3 regions of the Microbispora sp. CSR-4 genome follow, and region 2 is predicted to be linked to each of the others. Evidence: predicted binding sites of a transcription regulator. Region 2 holds the regulator's gene; each other region holds the start of a gene.
What was found. Region 2 encodes LexA, which represses DNA repair genes until DNA is damaged. Its sites were predicted from a motif close to TCGAACANNTGTTCGA; they were not measured.

Region 1 (7,680 bases), on a different contig from region 2:
CGTACGCGGATCACGCGGGCTGAGCCACGGAGCCGGTCCGGCCCGCCCGCGGCGTCCCCGGCGGGGCGTGGCAAGGGCGCGGGCGGGCCGGCAGGCCGGTCAGCCGGCGAGAGCGGGGGCGGAAGCGGGGACGGCGGTGCGGTCGCGCAGCGCGGCCCCGGCGATCACCTGCCGATAGAGGCGCTCATATCCCTCTGCCATCACCGAGACGTCGAAGTGCCGCTCGACGTGGGCGCGGCAGGCGCGGGGATCCAGGTCGCCGGCCCGCTCGACCGCGTCCGGCAGCTCGTCCGGCGAGGTGCGCACGAAACCGGTGACGCCGTCCACCACGACCTCGGGGGCAGCGCCGCGGCGCAGGGTGACCACCGGCGTGCCGCACGCCATCGCCTCGATCATCACCAGCCCGAACGGCTCCTCCCACTGGATGGGGAACAGCAGGCAGCGGGCCCGCGACAGCAGGTCGCGCTTGCGGGCGGCGTCGGCCTCGCCCACGTATTCGGCGTCCGCGCCCAGACGGGGACGGACGAACCTGGAGAAGTAGTCGTGCTCGGACGGCTCGGTCAGCTTGCCCGCGAGGAGGATCCTGCGCCCGGCCGCGCGGGCGGCGTCGATGGCCAGGTGGGCGCCCTTGTCCGGGCTGAACCTGCCCAGCCACAGGAGCCAGTCTTCCTTGTCCGCCCGGTAGGGGAAGCTCGCGGCGTCAACGGCGTTGTGCACCACACCGGCCCAGTTCAGGTCGGAGGCCGACCCGCGCTGGGAGCCGGAGATGGCGGCCAGCGAGACCGCGCCGCCCAGCCTGCGGTAGAACTCGCCCAGGTCGTCGTCGATCGCGCCGTGCACGGTCACCAGCGTCGGGGCCGTACGGGAGGCCGCGGTGAGCGGGCCGGCCAGGGAGTGGTCGTGGACGATGTCGACGTCGAGGGAGGCCAGCGTGGCCGCGGCGGCCGCCGCGTGCACCACCTCGGGCAGCGGCTCTCCGATGCGCGACGAGGGGGCCTCGGGATAGGTGGCGACGTAGTCCGCCGGGGTGTCGGCGCGTCCCGCGCCGATGAGCGTCACCGTGTGACCACGGCGCACGAGGGCGGTGGTCAGATCGGACACCATGGCCTCGATGCCGCCGTACGCCCGGGGCGGCAGTTCGTACCAGGGCGGGGCGACCATCGCGATCCGCAGGCCACCGGAGCGGGACCGGGCGGGGTGAAGATCGCTCACTGAACGCATGACGAGTACACCTCCGATACGCATCCACGGTCTTCGGCGTAGGAATCACCGCCGCCGCGTACGCGTCGTAGTGCTCGGTCCCAGCGCCCGCGCCGGCGACGTCACTACTGTTAGCACTCTCCTGACCTGAGTGCCAAACAGGCCCTTCCTGTCCCGGGCGGAGACCGGTGGCGGGTTCGACTGAGTCGGTGAGGGTGAAATTCCCCAGGAGTGACGCGGTGCTGCCCGACAGCGGGAAGCAGCGGAACTATCGGTTCCCGAGGTGTTCCCCGCAGCAGCGCTCCACGCTGGCGCAGAGATCGCTCCATGATCGGTTCGAACCGGACAACTCTCTCAGGGAACCCAGGGAGACCGCCTTTTCCAGCACCCCGGGTGCATCCGACTCCCGGTAGCGGCGGGACGGGGGTCCGATCTCGTTCATGAGGACCTTCTTCGGGGCATGTATTTTCCCCGTGTCTCGTCCCAGGTATTTGCTCGGCACCTCCCAGGAGGACACGAACGCCTTCAACGCTTTCGGGAACAGGAACATCCACGCTTCCGTCTCCCACGCGGCCAGCCCGTAATGAGCCGAATTCATCTCCCTGTCGAGGGCGTCCTGCACCCGGTCGCGGATCCGGACGTACTCTTCGCCGTCGACGGCGTCGAGATCCTCATGGACGAAAAAGCAGGCGAGTTCGGCCTTCTCCCTGGCGGCCCGCGCGCGGGCCAGTCTGGCGAGTTTGTTCACTCGATCGGTGAGTCTCTGACCGGTGGCCTGCCGTAAACGGACAGGCTCGTTGATCTCCACGAGCCTCCCTTTCATCTGCGGGCACAGGGCTTCCAACACGATGCGGAGGCAGCGCCGGTCGTTGCTGTCCTCGCCGGCGAGAACCACGACGGGCTTCTTCGTGGCACGCACACGAGTGCCGCCTCGCGGGGTCACAGATCGCCTCCCAGGGCGCCCGAGAACCACAGTTCGCCGAGAGGAAGCCCTTCGCTTCGCGTGACGATGTTACGGATCTGCTTATGGGAGATAGCGGGTATCGCGGAAGATCCGTCGTCTCGGCGTTCGCAGACGACCAGCTCGTCCGGGTGCAGCCTGTCGGCAAGGGCAGGGGAGTGCGTGGCGATGAGGAACTGCGTCCGTAGGCTGGCTTCGCGGAGCCGCTCCACGAGAAGTTCCAGAGCTTGGGGATGCAAGCCGTGATCGATCTCCTCGATGCACGTCAGGGCCGGGGGGCTGGGGTCGTAAAGCAGGGAAAGGAGACCGAGGAGGCGGATCGTTCCGTACGATGCGTCGGCGAGCTGCGTCCGTCTGCGAAGTCCTCGCTCGTGGAGGATGACGATGACCTCGCGCGCGGGACCAGAGGGAAATTCGAAATCAATTCCGGTGAGCTGTGGAAGCACCTCGATCGCGTCGGCCTCCAGCCTCTGGAACGCCTCCTCGTCACGGCTTCGCAGCGTCAGAAGAAACGCGGCCATGTTGGCGGCGTCGTCCTCCAAAGCATCCATCCCGTGTGGAAAGCGACTCGGCATGCGGGCGGATCCGACGTTCACATCGAAGACCCGGAAGGACGCGAGCCGCTGCGCCACCGTCGCCACCTCGGTCCCTCCCTCGTCATCTGTGAGCCGTGGAAGCGTGGAGAGGCCGCTGCTCAGCCGCTGGATTCCGATGGAGTGCGCAGGGGACTCGGCCCGGTCTTTACCGATTTGAACGACATTGACCTTCTGGCCGGAGATCGTGATTCGGCGGCCGCGTCCCTGCGTCCGTTTGAATTGGAATGTCTCCCGCCGGGAGAGGGATCTGCCGCTGCGCTGCTCGATCCGTAGTGAGTACTCGTCGGGTGCGTTCGGGCTGCTGTGAGTCGTCCAGTTCGCCTTCAGTTTGATCTGGATGGAGGTCGGTGGCTTGTCCCCACCCCAGAAGGCGACCTCGTCGAACCCGCCGCGAAGGTCGAGTGCCGGCTGCAGGTCGGTCCGGATCACGTCCGCGAGAAATCGGAACACTTCGAGGATATTGGTTTTTCCTGCGCCGTTCGCGCCGACGAGCACATTGAGCGGCCCCAGGGGAAGCGCCACTTTTCGCAGGCTGCGGAAGTTCTCCACCTCGAGCTCGATCAGCCGCTTCTCCATCAAGCCACACTTTCCATGCCGGTCTGCGTTCCAATGGTCACTGTGCGGACCAGTGCGAGTCCCCGCCAGAGTACTGCTGTGATCACAGATGGAGACGGTCTCCTCTGAAGATCGCGTCTCGGGTGCGGGGCGAGGCTCAACGTCGTAGGAGCGACATCGTGGTCACGACTCACCTCGCAGCGGCGAAGCGTCCGCCCGGCGACCTTATGCGGTCGCCGGTGCCTGACGGCTCCGCCCGCGGGCGTGCTTCCTGGGATTTCGCACCCGGGAACGGGCCGTGCCGACTTGCGTTCACCGCCCTGGGAACGTATGTTCGAAGTAGCGGCGATTCTGCCCGAATCATCCGCCCGTCTTCCCCCGGGTGGCCACGAAGCCACAGGGAGAAGGAGTCTTGAGCAGACTTTACGGCGATCCGATCGAGGTGTGGGTCCGGGACGGGCGCCCTGCTCAGTTCGTCTGGCGTGACCGGCTCTACACCGTCCGCGAGGTCCAGGACCACTGGGTGGTCGCCAGAGAGTGGTGGAAGACCTCGGACGCCGATCCCGGCGAGCGGCGCTTCTGGCGAGTGGGTGCTGCGGCCGGCAAGGAGGTCGGGACCTATGAACTGCGCTTCGACACCGCCAGCGGCGGCTGGCTCCTGCTGAGGGCCTGGGACTGATGGGAACGCTCCAGCCACCCAACCGGGGGACGGGCCGCTGGAGGACGGACCGGGGACGGACGGGGGTGTGCCCGTGACGCGCGCCTTCGCCCACCTGCACGTGGCGTCCGCCTTCTCGCTGCGGTACGGCACCGCGTTCCCGGCCGCCCTCGTCCGGCGGGCCGCCGAGCACGGCATGGACACGCTCGCGCTGACCGACCGCGACGGCCTCTATGGCGCGATCAAGCACGTCATCGCGTGCCACGAGCAGGGCGTCCGCCCGGTCGTCGGGGTCGATCTCGCCCTCGACGGCGTCTCTTCCCTGCCCGGCTCTTCGGTGCCCGGTTCTTCCGCGCCGGACGACCTGTTCGAGGGCGGCCTGCCGTCCGGCCGCCGCACCGGTCACAGCCGCGGGCATGGACACGGGCATGGACACGGGCATGGACACGGGCATGGGCACGGGCATGGCCGGGGGACGGCGGCCGAGTCGGCGCGGGTCGTCGTGCTCGCCCGCACCGGCGGCTGGGCCGCGCTGTGCCGCCTGGTCACGGCCGCCCACCACGCGGGGGAGCGCGGCGCGCCGTACGTCACGCCGGGCATGGTGGCCGAGCACGCGACCGGCCCGGACGGGGAGCCCCGGCTGACCGTGCTGCTCGGGCCCCGCTCCGGCGTCGGCCGCGCGGTGGCCGAGCGGCACGACGACCAGGCCAGGACCCTGCTGGCCGCCTGGCGCGCGGTGGTCCCCGACCTGGTCGTCGAGGTGTCCGATCTGTACGGCTATCGCGACGCGAGCACCGCCGCCCGCATGATCGGGCTGGCCGACTCGATGGGCGTGCCGGTCGTGCTGACGAACGCGGTCCGCTATCTGGACGCCGCCGACCACCAGGTCGGCAACGTGCTCGACGCGGCGCGCAAGCTGGTGCCCCTCGACGGGCGGCACCTCGACGACCCCACGGCCCACGCGTACCTGAAGGACGGCGCCGAGATGGCTCGGGTGGCCGCGCGGATCTGCGGCGGCGACACCGGCCGGGCCGCGCGGCTGCTGGCCGAGACGCGCCGCGTGGCCGACCTGTGCGTGCTCGACCCTGTCGAGATCGTGCCCCTGCTCGACCCCGAGCGGCCCCGGCTCCACCTGCCTGAGGTCGGCGAGGACCCGGTGCCCCTGCTGCGGCGGCGCTGCGAGGAAGGGCTGGCCCGGCGGGGCCTGGAGCGCTCGGCCGAGGCGCGCGACCGGCTCGCCGCCGAGCTCCACGTGATCGAGAAGAAGCGGCTGTCGGGCTACTTCACGTCCGTCGCCGGCATCACGGACATGATCCGGGCGATGGGCGTGCGCTGCGCGATCCGCGGCTCGGGGGCGAGCAGCCTGGTCAACTACCTGATCGGCATCGGCGAGGTGAACCCGCTCGAACACGGCCTGCTGATGGAGCGCTTCCTGTCGGAGGGCCGCAAGGGCCTGCCCGACATCGACATCGACGTGGAGTCGGCCCGCCGCCTCGACTGCTACCGCGCGATCCTCGACCGGTACGGCGAGGATCGGGTGGCCTGCGTGTCGATGATGGAGACCTACCGCGCCCGCAGCGCGATCAGGGACGTCGGCGCCGCCATGGGCCTGCCGCCGCACGAGATCGACGTCATCGCCAAGGCGTTCCCGCAGGTGCGGGCCAGGCAGATCAGGGCCGCGCTGTCCGACCTGCCGGAGCTGCGCGACAGCGGGCTGAACGACCGGTCGCTGGAGACGGTGTTCCGCCTGGCGGAGCGGCTCGACGGGCTGCCCCGGCACATCGCGCTGCACCCCTGCGGCGTTTTGATCGGCAACTCCACGTTGCGCGACCGCACCCCGGTCGAGCGCAGCATGCTGGACTTCCCGATGTCGCAGTTCGACAAGGACGACGTCGAGGAGGCGGGCCTGCTCAAGCTCGACGTGCTCGGCGTACGCATGCAGTCGGCGCTCGCCTACGCCCTCCAGGAGGTCGAACGGGTCGAGAACCGGAAGATCGACCTCGACGCCGTCCCGCGCGACGACCGGGAGACCTACGACATGATCCGCCTCAGCCGCACGATCGGCTGCTTCCAGATCGAGTCTCCGGGGCAGCGCGAACTCGTCGCCAAGCTGGAGCCGCGCACGATGCACGACCTGATCGTGGACATCTCGCTGTTCCGCCCGGGACCGGTCAACTCCGACATGGTCACCCCCTACCTGGAGACCCGGCACGGCTTCCGCGAGGCGCGCTACCCGCACGAGTCGCTGCGCGATGCGCTCAGGGAGACCAACGGGGTGGTCGTCTTCCACGAGCAGGTCATGAAGGTCATCGACGTCATGACCGGGGCGGGGCTGTCGGAGGCCGACCGGGCCCGCCGCGCGCTCGGCACGCCGGAGGGCCGCGAGGCCGTACGCGCCTGGTTCGTGCCGCTCGCCAAGGAGAACGGCTACGCCGACGACGTCGTCGAGCAGGCGTGGAAGGTGCTCGACGCGTTCGGCGGGTTCGGGTTCTGCAAGGCGCACGCGGCGGCGTTCGCGCTGCCCACCTATCAGTCGGCCTGGCTGAAACGGCACCACACGGCGGCGTTCCTCGCGGGCGTGCTCACCCACGACCCCGGCATGTATCCGAGCCGGGTCATCCTCGACGAGGCCCGCCAGTGCGGCGTGGACGTCCTGCCCCTCGACGTCAACCGGTCGGGGAAGACCTGGCTGGTCGAGCGTACGAGCCCGGCCGAGGGCGGGCCGGTGGAGGGCGGGCCGGTGGAGTTCGGCCGTGGATACGGCCTGCGGGTGCCGTTCTCGGCCGTACGGGGGGTGAGCGAGGCCGAGGTGGAGCGCATGGTCGCGGGCCGGCCCTACACCTCGCTGGCCGACTTCTGGGAGCGGGCCCGGCCCTCACGGCCGGTGGCCGAGCGGATCGTGGAGGTCGGCGGGTTCGACGCCCTGCACGGCCTGCGGCCGGGGGAGCCGCGCTGGCGGCCGGGCCGGCTGACCAGGCGCGACCTGATCGCCCAGGTCGGCGCGCTCGACCGGGGCTCACCCGTGGGCGTGGCCGGGCAGCTCCCGATGGGGTTCACCGACCGGGTCACGCCCGGCGAGCTGCCGGAGATGACCGAGGCCGAGGCCGTCGAGGCCGAGCTGGAGATCCTCGGCATGGACGTGAGCCACCACGTCATGGACTTCTACCGCGACCTGCTCGACGCGATCGGCGTGACGCGGGCCAGGGATCTGCTCCGGCAGCGCAACGGCGCGGAGATCCTGGTCGCGGGGGTGAAGGTCGCCACCCAGACGCCCGCCGTGCGGTCGGGGCAGCGGGTCATCTTCACCACCCTGGACGACTCCACAGGACCGATCGACCTGACGTTCTTCGAGTCGGTGCAGGCGCACACGGCCGCGACCGTGTTCGGGTCGTGGCTGCTGGCCGCCAGGGGAGTGGTGCGGCGCACCGGGGGCCGGGCGGTCTCGCTGCGCGCCGTCCACTGCTGGAACCTCGCCGACCTCGACCGCGTGTGGCGCACCGAGGGGCTTGACGCCGTACGCGCTCTGATCAGCGAGGTGCCCGTGCCCGGTGCCGGGGTGGGCGGACGGCCCATCGAATACGGCAACGGCTTCCGGGTGTCGCCCTACTCCGACAACGGCGCCCCGCCGGCCGTACGCGAGGGGCGGCTCCCCGGCCACCCGTCCGCGCCCCAGCGGCGGCTCTGGCACGCCAGCTCCGGCAGCTCGGGAC
Region 2 (7,680 bases):
ATCTGGTGCCGCTCAAGGCCACGACGCCCTCGCCGTTCGATCCCTCGCTGACCGGCCGCGGCTTCGGCGGGGAGGACGACGCCGGCGCGGACTCCCGGGGCTCCGAGAACACCCAGGACGCGAAGAGCGACGGCAAGTCCGACCCGCCGCGGGTGACCGAGGTGGACGCCGACGGGCTGGCGGACAGGATCGTGGCCGTGCCGGTGCCCGCCGGCGTCTACTCCAACCTGCGCGCCGCCAAGGGCGGCCTGCTGTGGCTGTGTCATCCGCTCACCGGCGAGCTCGGCGACGGCACCGAGCCCGGCGAGCCGGTCCTCGAACGCTACGACCTGGTCAAGCGCAAGGTCACCGAGCTGGACGGGGAGTTCGGGGCCTTCGAGGTCAGCGGCGACGGCACGCGCCTGGTGGCCACCGGCGCACACGGCCTGCAGACCCGCTCCACCGGCGAGGACGACGAGGTCGTCACCATCGACCTGGACCGCGTGGCCGTGACCATCGACCCGGTCGCCGAGTGGCGGCAGGCCTACAACGAGGCCGGGCGGCTCATGCGCGACCACTTCTGGCGGGAGGACATGAACGGTGTCGACTGGGCGGGCACGCTCGACCGCTACGCCCCCCTCGTCGAGCGGATCGGCGCCTACTCCGAGCTGATCGACCTGCTCTGGGAGGTCCAGGGCGAGCTGGCCACCTCGCACGCGTACGCGCGGCCCGTCGGCGCGGGCCGCGATCCACGGCGCCGCCAGGGCCTCCTCGGCGCCGATCTCGCCCGGGACGAGAGCGGGGTGTGGCGGATCCGCCGCATCCTGCCGGGGGAGTCCTCCGACCACGAGGCCCGCTCGCCGCTGCTCGCGCCCGGCGTCGCCGTACGCGAGGGCGACGCGATCGTCGCCGTCGGCGGGCGCCCGGTGGACCCGGTACGCGGGCCGCTGGCGCTGCTGTCCGGGATGGCGGGACGGCCCGTGGAGCTGACCGTACGGCCCGGCTCCGGCGGCGAGACCCGCAGGGTCGTCGTCAGGCCGGTCGCCGACGAGACGCGGCTGCGCTACCACGACTGGGTGGCCGGGCGGCGGGCGTTCGTGCGCGAGGCGTCGGGCGGGCGGGTCGGCTACCTACACGTGCCGGACATGATGTCCACCGGCTGGGCGCAGTTCCACCGGGACCTGCGCGCCGAGATGGACCGCGACGCGCTTGTCGTGGACATCCGCGACAACGGCGGCGGTCATGTCTCCGAGCTGGTGCTGGAGAAGCTGCAGCGACGGGTGACCGGGTGGCAGCTCAGCCGGGGATACGAGCCGGGGCGCTACCCCGAGGACGCGCCTCGCGGGCCCGTCGTGGCCGTCACCGACGAGTTCGCCGGATCGGACGGCGACATCGTCAGCGCCGGGATCAAGAACCGCGGCATCGGGCCGCTCGTGGGCACGCGGACCTGGGGCGGCGTGATCGGCATCGACTCGCGCTACTCGCTCGTGGACGGGACCGTCGTCACGCAGCCGCGCTACTCGTTCTGGCTGGAGGGCGAGGGGTGGGGCGTCGAGAACCACGGCGTCGACCCGGACGTCGAGGTCGTCGCGACGCCGCAGGACCTGGTCGCCGGGCGGGATCCGCAGCTGGCGCGGGCGGTGGAGCTGGCCCTGGCGGCGCTCGAGGACAGGCCGCCGGCCGCTCCGCCGGAGCTGCCGCCGCTGCCGTGACGCCGTGCCCCCGTGCCCCCGTACGGTGCCATGGTGCCGTGCGGGGCATGTGCTCGATTGCGTGCACAGCACGGTGCTCGATTGCGTGCACAGCATGGTGCTCGATTGCCTGCGGGGCATGGTGCCGTGACGGGACGTTGACGATGGACTGGCCTTCCGGACAAAATTCCGCCCGAGCCACAAAACCAGTTCATATCGATGTAGGCGTGCGGTCAGGGCATGCCGCGACCACCACCGCTCCGGCGGTGGTCTGGGGTGCGCGCCTGACCGTATGGCTCGCCGTCGGCGTGCGCCCCGCGTGGGAGGCACGTCTTGTACAGACGAATTCTCGGCGGGCTGACGACCGCCGCCGCGGTTGCGGCGACCGTGCTCGTCGTCACCGGGTCACCGGCTAACGCCGCCGGCACGGGCACCGGCTACCTGCACACCAGCGGGAACAAGATCGTCGACAGCACCGGCGCGACGGTCCGGCTGACCGGCATCAACTGGTTCGGCATGGAGACCGACAACAAGACCTTCCACGGGTTGTGGGCGAACAACCCGTGGAAGAGCCAGCTCGACCTCATGGCGAGCCTCGGTTACAACACCATCCGGGTGCCGTTCTCCGACGACGCGCTGAAGCCGGGCGCGCAGGCGACGAGCGTCAACACCTACTCCAACCCCGACCTGATCGGCCTGTCCCCGCTGCAGATCCTCGACAAGGTCGTGGACTACGCGGGCCAGAAGGGCATGCGGATCATCCTCGACCGGCACCGCCCGACCAGCGCGGGCCAGACGGCGCTGTGGTACACCTCCGGCGTCCCCGAGTCGACCTGGATCAACGACTGGAAGTCGCTGGCCCAGCACTACGCGGGCAACCCCACCGTCATCGGGGCCGACCTGCACAACGAGCCGCACGCCGACGGCACCAACCCGAACGCGAAGGGCTCCTGCTGGGGCTGCGGCGACGAGTCGCGCGACTGGCGCCTGGCGGCCGAGCGGGCCGGCAACGCGATCCTGTCCGTGCAGCCCAACTGGCTGATCTTCGTGGAGGGCGTGAGCTGCCCGAGCGGCGGCGAGTCCAACGTCTGGGACAACGACCCCAGCAACGACGAGGACTGCGGCTGGTGGGGCGGCAACCTCACCAAGGCCGGGCAGTATCCGGTGCGGCTCAACGTGGCCAACCGGCTCGTCTACTCGCCCCACGAGTACGCCACCTCGGTCTTCCACCAGAACTGGTTCGACGACCCGTCCTACCCGGCCAACATGCCGGCCATCTGGGACAAGTACTGGGGCTACCTCTACAAGCAGAACATCGCCCCGATCATGGTCGGCGAGTTCGGCACGACGCTCGCCAGCAACATCGACAAGATCTGGCTCCAGGAGCTCATGAAGTACATGGGCACCGGCGTGAACGGCATGTCGTTCACCTACTGGTCGTGGAACCCCAACTCGGGTGACACGGGCGGCATTCTCAAGGACGACTGGGCGACGGTCGACCAGGCCAAGCAGAGCATCATCTCGCCCTACCTGATCCCGCCGACCGGCGGTGGTGGCACCCCGACGCCGCCAGTGTCGCCCTCGCCCTCGGCCTCGCCGTCGGCGTCTCCGACTCGGTCGCCCTCCCCATCGCCGTCTCCCTCGCCGTCTCCCTCCCCGTCGCCGTCCGCGTCTCCCTCGTCGCCGGGCGGGAAGACCTGCACGGCCACGTACAAGGTCGTCAACGAGTATCCCGGCGGCTTCCAGGGCGAGGTCACGGTCAAGGCGGGTTCGTCGGCCATCTCGGGCTGGACCGTGAACTGGTCCTTCCCGAACGGCCAGAGCATCACGCAGCTCTGGAACGGCACGCTCAGCGCGAGCGGGTCCAACGTCACGGTGACGAACATGTCCTACAACGGCACGCTGGGCGCCGGCGCCTCGACCGCGTTCGGCTTCAACGGAAGCTGGTCGGGCAGCAACGGCGTTCCGTCCTCGGTCACCTGTACGGCGAGCTGAGCGGGCGCGTCACGTCAGCACGGCGGCGATCCTCGACAGGATCTCCTCCAGGATCGCCGCCGATGTCGCGAAGTTGAGGCGGGCGAAGGTGTCGCCGCCTCCGTACATCGGGCCCGGGTTGAGCCTGACCCGGGCCTCCCGCTCGACGAACGCCGCCGCGCCGGGCACCCCGAAGTCGAGCCACGCGAGATAGGTGGCCTCGGGAACGCGGTAGCCGACCGACGGGAGCCGCTCGGCGACGAGCCTGCGGTTGCGGTCGAGGATCGCCAGCACCTCCTCCAGCCACGCGTCGCCGTGCCGCCAGGCGGCCACCGTGGCCTCCACCCCGAGCACGCTGGGCGCGCCGAAGATGTGGGCGGGCTGGCGGCCGAGTGCGTCCCTGGCCTCCTTCGCGCCGAGGTGGGCCACCGAGCAGTGCAGTCCGCCCATGTTGAAGGCCTTGCTGGCGGAGGTCAGCGTGACCGTGCGCTCGGGGAGGATCGTGGCGAACGGGATGTGCCGCTTCGGGGCGTACGTCAGGTCGGCGTGGATCTCGTCGGCGATCACCAGCGTGCCGTGCCGATCGGCGTACGCGGCGACGCCTTCGAGCTCCTCACGGGTGAACGAACGGCCCGACGGGTTCTGCGGGTTGACCAGCAGGAGCACACTGACGGGCTCTCCGGGGACCTCGAACCTGCCGTCGGCCGTCAGCGGCATGGGCACCAGGCGGCGGTTCATCCCGGTGATGGTGGTGAGGAAGGGGTCGTAGGCGGGGACGTGCAGTGCCACGGCGTCGCCGGGCTCGGTCAGGACGTGCAGCAGCACCTGGAGAGCCTGGTTGAGGTCGGTGAAGGACCGCACGTGGGCCGGATCGGCCCGCCAGCCGTGCCGCGTCTCCATCCGCTCGGCGAACGCCTCCGCCAGTGGTCCCGCGGTCGGGGTGTCCAGCCAGGCGGGATAGCCGAGGTCCTTGGCGGCGCGTCGCGCTATGGCCTCCGTGACCACGTCGGGCACGGGGAAGTCCATGTCGGCGACCCAGGCGGGGATGACGCCGGGCGCGGCCTGCGCCCACTTGATTCCGTCACGGCCCCGGGCCGCGTCGAGGGAGAGGGAGTCGAGCTTCATCCGACTCACCCTAATTGCCGGTTGACGACCGCCGAAAAGGCGGCCGCCGCGCCCCGCGATCCCGTCGTGCCGCGGGGCGCCGGCGCGGCTACAGCTTGCGAAGGACAGCCGTGACCTTGCCGAGCACGGTGGCCTCGTCGCCCGGGATCGGCTCGTAGTTGGGGTTGTGCGGCACCAGCCACACGTGCCCGTCCTTGCGCTTGAAGGTCTTCACGGTGGCCTCGCCGTCGATCATCGCGGCCACGATGTCGCCGTTGTCGGCGACCGGCTGCTGCCGGACCACGACCCAGTCGCCGTCGGCGATGGCGGCCTCGATCATCGAGTCGCCGGAGACCTGGAGCAGGAACAGCGTGCCCTCGCCCACGAGCTGCTTGGGCAGGGCGAACACGTCCTCGATGCTCTGCTCGGCGAGGATGGGCCCACCGGCCGCGATGCGGCCGACCAGCGGCACGTAGGCCGCGGTGGGCCGGCTGAACCCGGGCTCCTCCTCGGAGGTGGCGTCGGGGTCCACCCACAGCACCGGCTCGCCCGGCAGCCGGACCTCCAGGGCCCGGGGCCGATGGGGATCACGCCGGAGGTAGCCCTTACGCTGGAGCGCCGTGAGCTGGTGCGACACGCTGGAGGTGCTGGTCAGCTGGACCGCTTCCCCGATCTCCCGCATGGACGGCGGATAACCGCGCTGCTGGACCGAGTCGCGGATCACCTCGAGAATCTTCCGCTGCCTGGGGGTGAGGCCAAGCGAGTCGCGCCTGCGAACCGCGAGGTCGCTGACGCCATTCGCCTGCTCACTTCGGTCACTCACGATGCCACCTCTCAATCCGTGTTCCTCGTGTCGCACAGAGCGACCGTACCGCGATTCAAGATCACCGTCAAACAATTGTTCGATATCCAGCGAAATCGCCGATCTCGCCGTCCGCCTTCATCGTACGGGAGTTCGATCGATCCCGTGTTCGATTTCCCCGATCTTCTTCGGCCGCTGTAGGCGCAGGTCAGAAGCCGTGCGAAAAACGGCCGGGAAAAGGCGCGTAAACGGCCTATTCCGCGACGGCCGGGGCGCGTGATGCGGCCGTGACCCGGGGTGCGACACGCGGGCGGAGCAGGGACTTCCTTGCCCAAGGCCGGTTCGACTTGCGTTCAAGGTCGGGCGCTCCTACGGTTGGACCACAACATCTAGTAGTCACACCGGTGTAAGTTCACCACACCTTGTGTTCGGGGATGTGCGTTCAGGGAGGCGATGAAGTGCACTGTCCGTTCTGTCGCCACCCGGACACCCGGGTCGTGGACAGCCGCGCGGCAGAGGACGGGGCGGCGATCCGTCGCCGGCGCACCTGTCCCGAGTGCGGGCGCAGGTTCACCACGCAGGAGACCGTACTGCTGATGGTGAGCAAGCGCAGCGGAGTCACCGAGCCGTTCTCCCGCGAGAAGGTCATCGCCGGCGTGCGGCGGGCCTGTCAGGGGCGCCCGGTCAGCGAGGACTCCCTCGCCCAGCTCGGGCAGCGCGTCGAGGAGAGCATCCGGGGCACGGGCGCGGCCGAGATCGCCTCCCACGAGGTCGGCCTGGCCATCCTGGGCCCGCTCCGCGATCTCGACGAGGTGGCCTACCTGCGCTTCGCGTCGGTCTACCGCAGCTTCGAGACGCTGGCGGACTTCGAGGCGGAGATCGAGCGGCTCCGCGCGGCCCACGGCACCGCAGCCCATGGCACCGGGGGCGAGGAATAAGACGCCTTCCGGGGGACCGGGACGAGGCGGGCGGGGCGCGACGGCGCACCGCGACTATGTGGTTTCAACGAGCGTGGTCCGGAGAAGGGGCTCCATCGGGCCCTGGGAGGGGGAAGTCATGACGGAGACCGTGAGCGGCACGGTGTCGGGTGCGGGGGGTCACCCGGGCAAGCGCCCGCGCAAGGGCCTGAAGATGAAGCGCATCTTCACCACCCCGGGTGTCCACCCGTACGACGAGGTCCGCTGGGAGCGGCGCGACGTCGTGATGACGAACTGGCGGGACGGCTCGGTCAACTTCGAGCAGCACGGCGTGGAGTTCCCGGACTTCTGGTCGGTCAACGCGGCCAACATCGTCACCACCAAGTACTTCCGCGGGGCGGTGGGCACCCCGCAGCGCGAGTCGAGCCTCAAGCAGCTCGTCGACCGGGTCGTGGGCGTCTACACCAGGACCGGCGTCGAGAACGGCTACTTCGCCTCCGACGAGGACGCGGAGATCTTCGACCACGAGCTCAAGCACGCGCTGATCCACCAGGTCTTCAGCTTCAACTCCCCGGTGTGGTTCAACGTCGGCACCCGCTCCCCCCAGCAGGTGAGCGCCTGCTTCATCCTGGCCGTGGACGACACGATGGAGTCGATCCTCGACTGGTACAAGGAAGAGGGCGTCATCTTCAAGGGCGGCTCCGGCTCCGGGGTCAACCTCTCCCGCATCCGCTCGTCCAAGGAACTGCTGTCCAGCGGCGGCACGGCCAGCGGCCCGGTGTCCTTCATGCGCGGCGCCGACGCCTCCGCCGGCACCATCAAGTCGGGCGGCGCCACCCGCCGGGCGGCCAAGATGGTCGTCCTCGACGTGGACCACCCCGACATCGAGGAGTTCATCGAGACCAAGGCGCGCGAAGAGGACAAGATCCGCGCGCTGCGCGACGCCGGGTTCGACATGGACCTCGGCGGCAAGGACATCGTGTCCGTGCAGTACCAGAACGCCAACAACTCGGTGCGGGTCTCCGACGAGTTCATGCGGGCCGTCGAGGCGGGCGACAAGTTCGGCCTGCGGGCCCGGCTGACCGGCGAGGTCATCGAAGAGGTCGAGGCGCGGTCGCTGTTCCGCAAGATGGCCCAGGCCGCCTGGGAGTGCGCCGACCCCGGCCTGCAGTACGACGACACGATCAACGACTGGCACACCTGCCCCGAGACC
Region 3 (7,680 bases), on a different contig from region 2:
GTGCTCAGGGACGGCCAGGCATTCCGGATCAAGTGGTCGCGCTCCTCGGAGAAGAAGGGCACCACCTACACCATGGCCGACGGCACGCCCATGCCGTTCGCCCGCGGCCAGGTCTGGGTCGTGCTCGCCTCGCGCAAGCCTGTCGCGCCGTGATGGACAAAGAGGCTGATCGACTCCGACATATGGGTGCGTGAGGTGCGGGATCGGTCACGGCCTACCATGGAGAGGATTCCGTAGGCCCGCCGTCGTGAGGTAGCACCGTGTCCAGCAGCACCCCCGAAGTCAACGAGACCACCGCCGTCGGCACCGCCCGCGTGAAGCGCGGCATGGCCGAGATGCTCAAGGGCGGTGTCATCATGGACGTCGTCACCCCGGAGCAGGCCAAGATCGCAGAGGACGCGGGAGCCGTCGCCGTCATGGCGCTGGAGCGTGTCCCGGCCGACATCCGCGCCCAGGGCGGCGTGTCCCGGATGAGCGACCCCGACATGATCGAGGGCATCATCAACGCCGTCTCCATCCCGGTGATGGCCAAGGCCAGGATCGGCCACTTCGTCGAGGCCCAGGTGCTCCAGGCGCTCGGGGTCGACTACATCGACGAGTCCGAGGTCCTCACCCCGGCCGACTACGCCAACCACATCGACAAGTGGCAGTTCACCGTGCCCTTCGTGTGCGGGGCCACCAACCTCGGCGAGGCGCTGCGCCGCATCACCGAGGGCGCCGCGATGATCCGCTCCAAGGGCGAGGCCGGCACCGGCGACGTCTCCAACGCCACCACCCACATGCGCAAGATCCGCGGCGAGATCAAGCGCCTCACCTCGCTGCCCGAGGACGAGCTGTACGTCGCGGCCAAGGAACTGCAGGCGCCGTACGAGCTGGTGGCCGAGATCGCCAAGACCGGCAAGCTGCCGGTGGTGCTGTTCACCGCGGGCGGCATCGCCACCCCGGCCGACGCCGCGATGATGATGCAGCTCGGCGCCGAGGGCGTGTTCGTCGGCTCGGGCATCTTCAAGTCCGGCGACCCCGCCAGGCGCGCCGCCGCCATCGTCAAGGCCACCACGTTCTACGACGACCCCGACGTGATCGCCAAGGTCTCGCGCGGCCTGGGCGAGGCGATGGTCGGCATCAACGTCGACGACATCCCCGTGCCGCACCGCCTCGCCGAGCGCGGCTGGTAGGCGCCGGAAGCCGGAGCGAAGACGCCCGGCCGGACATCCCGGCCGGGCGTTCGTGCTGTCCGCCCCGTTATCGTGGCCTGCTATGACGACCGACGACACGGCACGGCTCGCCGAGAACCTGTCGCGTGAGCTGCGCCACATCGTGATGCTGCTGCGCCGTACGACGGCGGGGCAGCCGGTCACCGCCCAGCAATACTCCGTGCTCGGCTCCCTGGAGGAGGGCGCGCGCCGGATGACCGAGCTGGCCGAGGAGCACGGCGTGCAGCTCCCGACGATGAGCGTGCAGGTCAGCCGCCTGGAGGAGGCCGGTCTCGTCGCGCGGGGCACCGACGCCTCCGACGCGCGGGTGCGCACCGTCGAGCTGACCGGCGAGGGACGCGACCGCCTCCGGGCCGTACGGCGGGCCAGGATCGCCTACCTGTCCGACCGGCTGGACGCGCTGACCGTCGAGGAGCGCACGGCCATAGCCCACGCCCTGCCCGCCCTCGCGAAGCTGGGCCGTGCCTGACGGAACACGCCGGCCTCGTCCGATCCGTCGTTTTGGGCCCGCAAGACCGCGGCCATACCCTGAACACGTCAGCACAGGAAGGGAAACCGTGACGTCCGCACCCAAGATCGGCGTGCTCGCCCTGCAGGGCGACGTGCGCGAGCACATCCGCGCTCTGGAGGAGTCGGGCGCCACCGCCACGCCGGTGCGCAGGCAGGAGGAGCTCGCCGCGGTGGACGCGCTGGTCGTCCCGGGCGGGGAGTCGACCACGATGTGGAAGCTCGCCGTCACCTTCGAGCTGCTCGAACCGCTGCGGCTGCGGATCAAGGAGGGCATGCCCGCCTACGGCTCGTGCGCCGGGATGATCATGCTGGCCGACCGGATCGAGGGCGGCATCGAGGGCCAGGAGACGCTGGGCGGCATCGACATGGTGGTCCGCCGCAACGCCTTCGGCCGCCAGGTCGACTCGTTCGAGGCCGATCTCGACTTCGCCGGACGGGGGACGATCAGGGCCGTGTTCATCCGCGCGCCCTGGGTCGAGTCCGTGGGGCCCGACGTGGAAGTGCTGGGCCGCACCGAAGCTGGGGATAGGATCGTCGCGGTCCGACAGGGACCGCTGCTCGCGACGTCCTTCCATCCGGAGCTGACGGGCGACGCGCGGGTGCACTCGTATTTTGTCGAAATGGTGAGGGAGCTCTAGGCGATGTCCGGCCACTCCAAATGGGCGACGACGAAGCACAAGAAGGCGGCGCTGGACTCCAAGCGCGGCAAGCTTTTCGCCAAGCTCATCAAGAACATCGAGGTCGCGGCCAGGACCGGCGGGCCCGACCCGGACGGCAACCCCACGCTGTTCGACGCCATCACCAAGGCCAGGAAGAACTCGGTCCCGATCGACAACATCGAGCGGGCCCGCAAGCGCGGCGGCGGCCTCGAGGCCGGCGGCGCCGACTGGCAGACGATCATGTACGAGGGCTACGCCCCCGGCGGTGTCGCGGTTCTCATCGAGTGCCTCACCGACAACCGCAACCGTGCGGCGTCCGAGGTGCGCGTGGCGCTGACCCGCAACGGCGGCTCGCTCGCCGACCCCGGCTCGGTGTCGTACATGTTCAACCGCAAGGGCGTCGTGATCGTCCCCAAGGGGTCGCTGACCGAGGACGACGTGCTCATGGCCGTCCTCGACGCGGGCGCCGAGGAGGTCAACGACCTCGGCGAGAGCTTCGAGGTGGTCTCCGAGGCCTCCGACCTGATCCCCGTGCGCAAGGCGCTGCAGGACGCCGGCATCGACTACGAGTCGGCCGAGATGAGCTTCGTCCCCACGCTCAACGTCCCCCTCGACGAGGAGGGCGCCCGCAAGGTCTTCAAGCTCATCGACGCGCTCGAGGACAGCGACGACGTGCAGAACGTCTGGGCGAACTTCGACGTGAGCGACGAGGTCATGGAGAAGGTCGGCGCCTGACGCCGGAGGCGGGCACGGGCCCTCGGCCCACATGGGCACGGGCCCTCGGCCCACATGGGCGCGGGGCCCGGCCCGAGGCCCCCGCGTGAGCGGAAAACCGGTGGCATGGCCGCCGGGGCCCGCATAGCTTGGCCGGTTGTGGACATCCGTCATCTCACGAGCGACGACCTGGACGCCGTCCTCGACACCCGCAGGCGCGCCTTCGGCCCGCTGTCCGGCGGCGACGTGGAGACCTGGCGCAAGCTCGTCACCCCGATGCTGCCCGAGGGCCGTTATCTGGGCGCCTTCGACGGCCCCCGGCTCGTCGGCGCGGCCAGGATCAACCCGTACGTCCAGTGGTGGCACGGCCGCCCGCTGTCCATGGGCGGCGTGGGGGCTGTGACGGTGGCGCCGGAGGACCGCGGCAGGGGCGTGGGCCGGGCGCTCACGCACGCGGTCATCGAGCGCTGCGCCGAGCTGGGCCACGTGGTCTCCGCGCTCTACCCGGCCACCACGCCCATCTACCGGAGCGCGGGCTACGAGCACGCCGGCGTGCTCCAGCGGGTCACCGTGCCCGCCGAGGCGCTGCGTACGCTCGGCGGTCCATCCGGTCTATCCGGCGCGTCCGGCGCGGTCAAGCTGCGCAGGATGGGCCCCGCCGACGCGGCCGAGGTCGTCGCCCTGGTCGGCCGGGTGCACACCGCCGCCCGCGCGAGCGGCCCGCTCTGCTTCGACGAGCGGACCTGGCGGCTGTGGCTGGAGGACGACGACGACTTCTGCTACCTGGCCGAGGACGGGTTCGTCGTCTACCGGTGGAGCGACGGGGACATCGAGGTCGACAACCTGCTCGCGGGGTCGGAGGCGACGGCCAGGGCCCTGTGGTCGCTGGTCGGCAGCTCCTCAAGCGTCGCCAAGTCGGTGAAGGCGTTCGTGGACCCGGCCGACCCGGTGCTCTGGATGCTGCGGGAGCGGTCGAGGGACGAGGTCAGCCAGACCCGGTGGATGTTCCGGCTGATCGATCTGCCCGCCGCTGTCGAGGGGCGCGGCTTCCCCGCCGGAGTCCGCGCCGAGATCCCCGTCGAGGTGACCGACGCCCTGCGCCCGGGCAACGCGGGCGCGTGGCTGCTGCGGGTGGACGGCCGCGCCGGCTCCATGACACGGCGGGACGCGCCGGGCGGTGAGAAGGCCGCCGGCGACGCGACACGGCTCGCGATCGGCGGGATGTCCGCACTTTTCGCCGGCGTCCCCGCGGCCACCCTCCGCCGGGCCGGCCTGCTGAGCGGCGGATCTCCCGACACCGATGACGCGCTGGACGCCGCCTTCGGCTGCACCGCGTACATGATCGACTACTTCTGACGCCCCCGCGCGGCCGCTGATCGCGATAGAGTGACCGACCGAACAGATGTTCGGCGCAGCGGCGGCCGCGCCGCCGGGATCAGGGAGGCGTGCCGGTGCGGATGCCCCAGCTGCGGGTGATGGGCGTGGACCCGGGGTTGACGCGGTGCGGTCTCGGCGCCGTGGAGGGCAGCCCGGGCGCGCCGCTGAGCCTGCTGTCGGTCGGGGTGGTCCGCACCCCGCCCGACGACGACATCGGGTCCCGGCTGGTCGTCATCGAGGCCGAGATCGAGCGCTGGCTCGACGAGATCAGGCCCGACGCGGTCGCCGTCGAGCGGGTCTTCGCCCAGCACAACGTCCGCACGGTGATGGGGACGGCCCAGGCGTCGGCCGTCGCGATCGTCTGCGCGGCCCGGCGGGGGCTGCCGGTCGCGCTGCACACGCCCAGCGAGGTCAAGGCCGCGATCACCGGCAACGGCAACGCCGACAAGAAGCAGGTCGGCACGATGGTCACCCGGTTGCTGCGGCTCGACGCCATGCCCAGGCCCGCGGACGCGGCCGACGCGCTCGCCCTGGCCATCTGCCACGTCTGGCGCGGCGGCGTGCAGCATCGCCTGGCCGACGCCCTGGCCAGGGCCCGTTCCGGCGGTGCCGCCGCCATCGGCACTGGTGGCACCGGGGGCACCGGGGGCTCTGGTAGGACTGGGAGACCCGGCGAAGTCGCGGCCGGGCGTCAGGACCGGGGAGGGAACACGCGGTGATCGCATCCGTTGCGGGGCAGGTGGCGGCGATCGGCGCCGACAGCGCCGTGGTCGAGGTGGGCGGCGTCGGGATGCTCGTCCACTGCACCCCGGGCACCCTGGCCGGGCTGCGGGTCGGTGAGCCCGCCCGGCTGTCCACCTCGCTCGTCGTACGCGAGGACTCCCTCACGCTGTACGGCTTCGCCTCCGACGACGAGCGCACGGTCTTCGAGCTGCTCCAGACGGCCAGCGGGGTCGGGCCGCGCCTGGCCCTGGCCATGCTCGCGGTCCACGCGCCCAACGCGCTGCGGGTCGCGGTGGCGAGCGCCGACATCAAGGCCCTGACGATGGTGCCCGGCATCGGCCAGAAGGGCGCGCAGCGCATCGTGCTGGAACTCAAGGACAAGCTCGGCACCCCGGCGGCGGCCGTCGACGCCGCGCTCAACGGCGCGGCGGCGGCGCCCGTCTGGCGCGACCAGGTCCACTCCGGGCTGGTCGGGCTCGGCTACTCGTCCAGGGACGCCGACGAGGCGGTCGCGGCGGTCACCGCGGAGGCCGAGGCGGAGCTCGCGGCCGGCCGCGCCCCGCAGGTGGCGGCGCTGCTCAAGTCGGCGCTGCGCGTGCTGAGCGTGCGGTGACCCTCGTGGCGGGCTGAAGGTTCCATGAAATTTTCACCGGGAATCGGACGGGTCCCGGCAGGCCGAGCGGATGGTGTCGAGTGAGCTTCGAGCGGGATCTCGTGTCGCCGGAACCGGAGGGCGACGAGCGGGCGATCGAGGCCGCGCTGCGCCCCCGGCGCCTTGACGAGTTCATCGGGCAGGGCCGGGTGCGCGAGCAGCTGTCGCTGGTGCTGGAGAGCGCGCTGCGCCGCAACCGCCCGCCCGACCACGTGCTCATGAGCGGCGGTCCCGGGCTCGGGAAGACGACGCTCGCCATGATCATCGCCTCCGAGCTCGGCGCGCCGCTGCGGATGACCTCGGGCCCGGCGCTGGAGCGCGCGGGCGACCTGGCCGCGATCCTGTCCACGCTGACCGAGGGCGAGGTCCTGTTCATCGACGAGATCCACCGCATGGCCCGCCCGGCGGAGGAGATGCTCTATCTCGCCATGGAGGACTTCCGGGTGGACATCGTCGTCGGCAAGGGCCCCGGCGCCACCTCGATCCCCCTCGACATCGCCCCGTTCACCCTGGTCGGGGCGACCACCAGGGCGGGGCTGCTGCCCGCGCCGCTGCGCGACAGGTTCGGCTTCACCGCCCACATGGACTTCTACGACGTGGCCGAGCTGGAGCAGGTGCTGCGGCGCTCCGCGAAGCTGCTGTCGGTCGAGCTGCCGGACGAGGGCGCCCACGAGATCGCCCGCCGTTCGCGCGGCACGCCCCGCATCGCCAACCGCCTGCTCCGCCGGGTGCGCGACTTCGCCGAGGTCCGCGCGGAGGGCGTGATCGACCGGGAGATCGCGGCGGCGGCGCTCAACCTCTACGAGGTCGACGCCGAGGGGCTCGACCGGCTCGACCGGGCCGTGCTCGACGCGCTGCTGCGCAAGTTCGGCGGCGGCCCGGTGGGCCTGTCGACACTCGCGGTGGCGGTGGGGGAGGAGCCGGAGACCGTCGAGGTCGTGGCCGAGCCCTTCCTGGTGCGGCAGGGGCTGCTGGCCCGCACCCCGAGGGGCCGCGTCGCCACCGCGGCCGCCTGGGCGCACCTCGGCATGACCCCGCCTCCCGACGCGGTCGGCTCGGTGGCGGTGCCCTCGCTCTTCGACGACGCCTGAACGCCGGGCGCCAAGGCGGTAAGCGGAAACCGGGGCAAAGAGGTAACAGACCGATTGCGAAGCCCATGAAACGGGAACTTTCCCGCCCGCCTGCCCGTGGGTTCGTTGCCGGGCTTCTGCGTGCTCGCATACACTGCGTGGCTTGACTGGCCGCACACGCGAGAAGTCGCGGTGGCCCGCGTGTGAAGCGCACAAGACCTCCGGCGTCAGGCCGGTTCATCACGTTACGAAAGGGTGGCCCCCGTGGGTAACAACCCGCTTGGGACGTTCCTGCCACTGATCTTGTTGGTAGTGGTGTTCTACTTCCTCCTGATCCGCCCCCAGCGCAAGCGGCAGCAGGAACAGATCCAGATGCAGAACTCCCTCACCCCGGGCGCCCGGGTCATGACCACGACGGGGTTGTTCGCGACGGTGGTCGCGCTGCAGGACGACGACGTCGTGCTGGAGGTGGCCCCCGGTGTCGAGACCCGCTGGGTCAAGGCGGCGATCGGCCGGGTGATCACCCCCGCGGACGAGGTGACCGAAACCGAGGAGACCGTGACCGAGGGCACCGACACGGGGAACGGCGACGACACGAGCACCAAGCAGTCCTGAGTAGGCTGATCACAACTTTTCGACGAAAGAACTGACCTCCAGTGGCCCCACCGACCAGTAGCCAGAGCAAGCCGGGACGCACACTCCTGCTGCTCCTTGCGCTCATCATCGTCATGGGCGCGACGGTCGCCCTCCAGAAGGCGTTC

Region 1: the regulator LexA is predicted to act here: its motif matches at 3,635-3,650, upstream of FLV34_RS18615 (DUF6504 family protein).
Region 3: the regulator LexA is predicted to act here: its motif matches at 4,492-4,507, upstream of ruvC (crossover junction endodeoxyribonuclease RuvC).

Annotation. Positions count from the first base shown of each region.
Region 1 is NZ_VJVX01000023.1:85,851-93,530, reverse strand. It holds gene FLV34_RS18635 (GntR family transcriptional regulator) at 1-23, shown strand, start outside; gene FLV34_RS18630 (glycosyltransferase family 4 protein) at 100-1,221, opposite strand; gene FLV34_RS18625 (hypothetical protein) at 1,469-2,119, opposite strand; gene FLV34_RS18620 (AAA family ATPase) at 2,140-3,333, opposite strand; gene FLV34_RS18615 (DUF6504 family protein) at 3,725-3,991, shown strand; gene FLV34_RS18610 (DNA polymerase III subunit alpha) at 4,065-7,680, shown strand, end outside.
Region 2 is NZ_VJVX01000007.1:23,263-30,942, forward strand. It holds gene FLV34_RS08590 (S41 family peptidase) at 1-1,691, shown strand, start outside; gene FLV34_RS42260 (cellulase family glycosylhydrolase) at 2,004-3,665, shown strand; gene FLV34_RS08600 (MalY/PatB family protein) at 3,675-4,769, opposite strand; gene lexA (transcriptional repressor LexA) at 4,858-5,571, opposite strand; gene nrdR (transcriptional regulator NrdR) at 6,009-6,488, shown strand; gene FLV34_RS08615 (vitamin B12-dependent ribonucleotide reductase) at 6,607-7,680, shown strand, end outside.
Region 3 is NZ_VJVX01000054.1:50,447-58,126, reverse strand. It holds gene FLV34_RS31035 (DUF3048 domain-containing protein) at 1-153, shown strand, start outside; gene pdxS (pyridoxal 5'-phosphate synthase lyase subunit PdxS) at 261-1,175, shown strand; gene FLV34_RS31025 (MarR family winged helix-turn-helix transcriptional regulator) at 1,258-1,683, shown strand; gene pdxT (pyridoxal 5'-phosphate synthase glutaminase subunit PdxT) at 1,772-2,362, shown strand; gene FLV34_RS31015 (YebC/PmpR family DNA-binding transcriptional regulator) at 2,366-3,118, shown strand; gene eis (enhanced intracellular survival protein Eis) at 3,257-4,453, shown strand; gene ruvC (crossover junction endodeoxyribonuclease RuvC) at 4,564-5,193, shown strand; gene ruvA (Holliday junction branch migration protein RuvA) at 5,190-5,810, shown strand; gene ruvB (Holliday junction branch migration DNA helicase RuvB) at 5,891-6,940, shown strand; gene yajC (preprotein translocase subunit YajC) at 7,184-7,534, shown strand; gene secD (protein translocase subunit SecD) at 7,576-7,680, shown strand, end outside.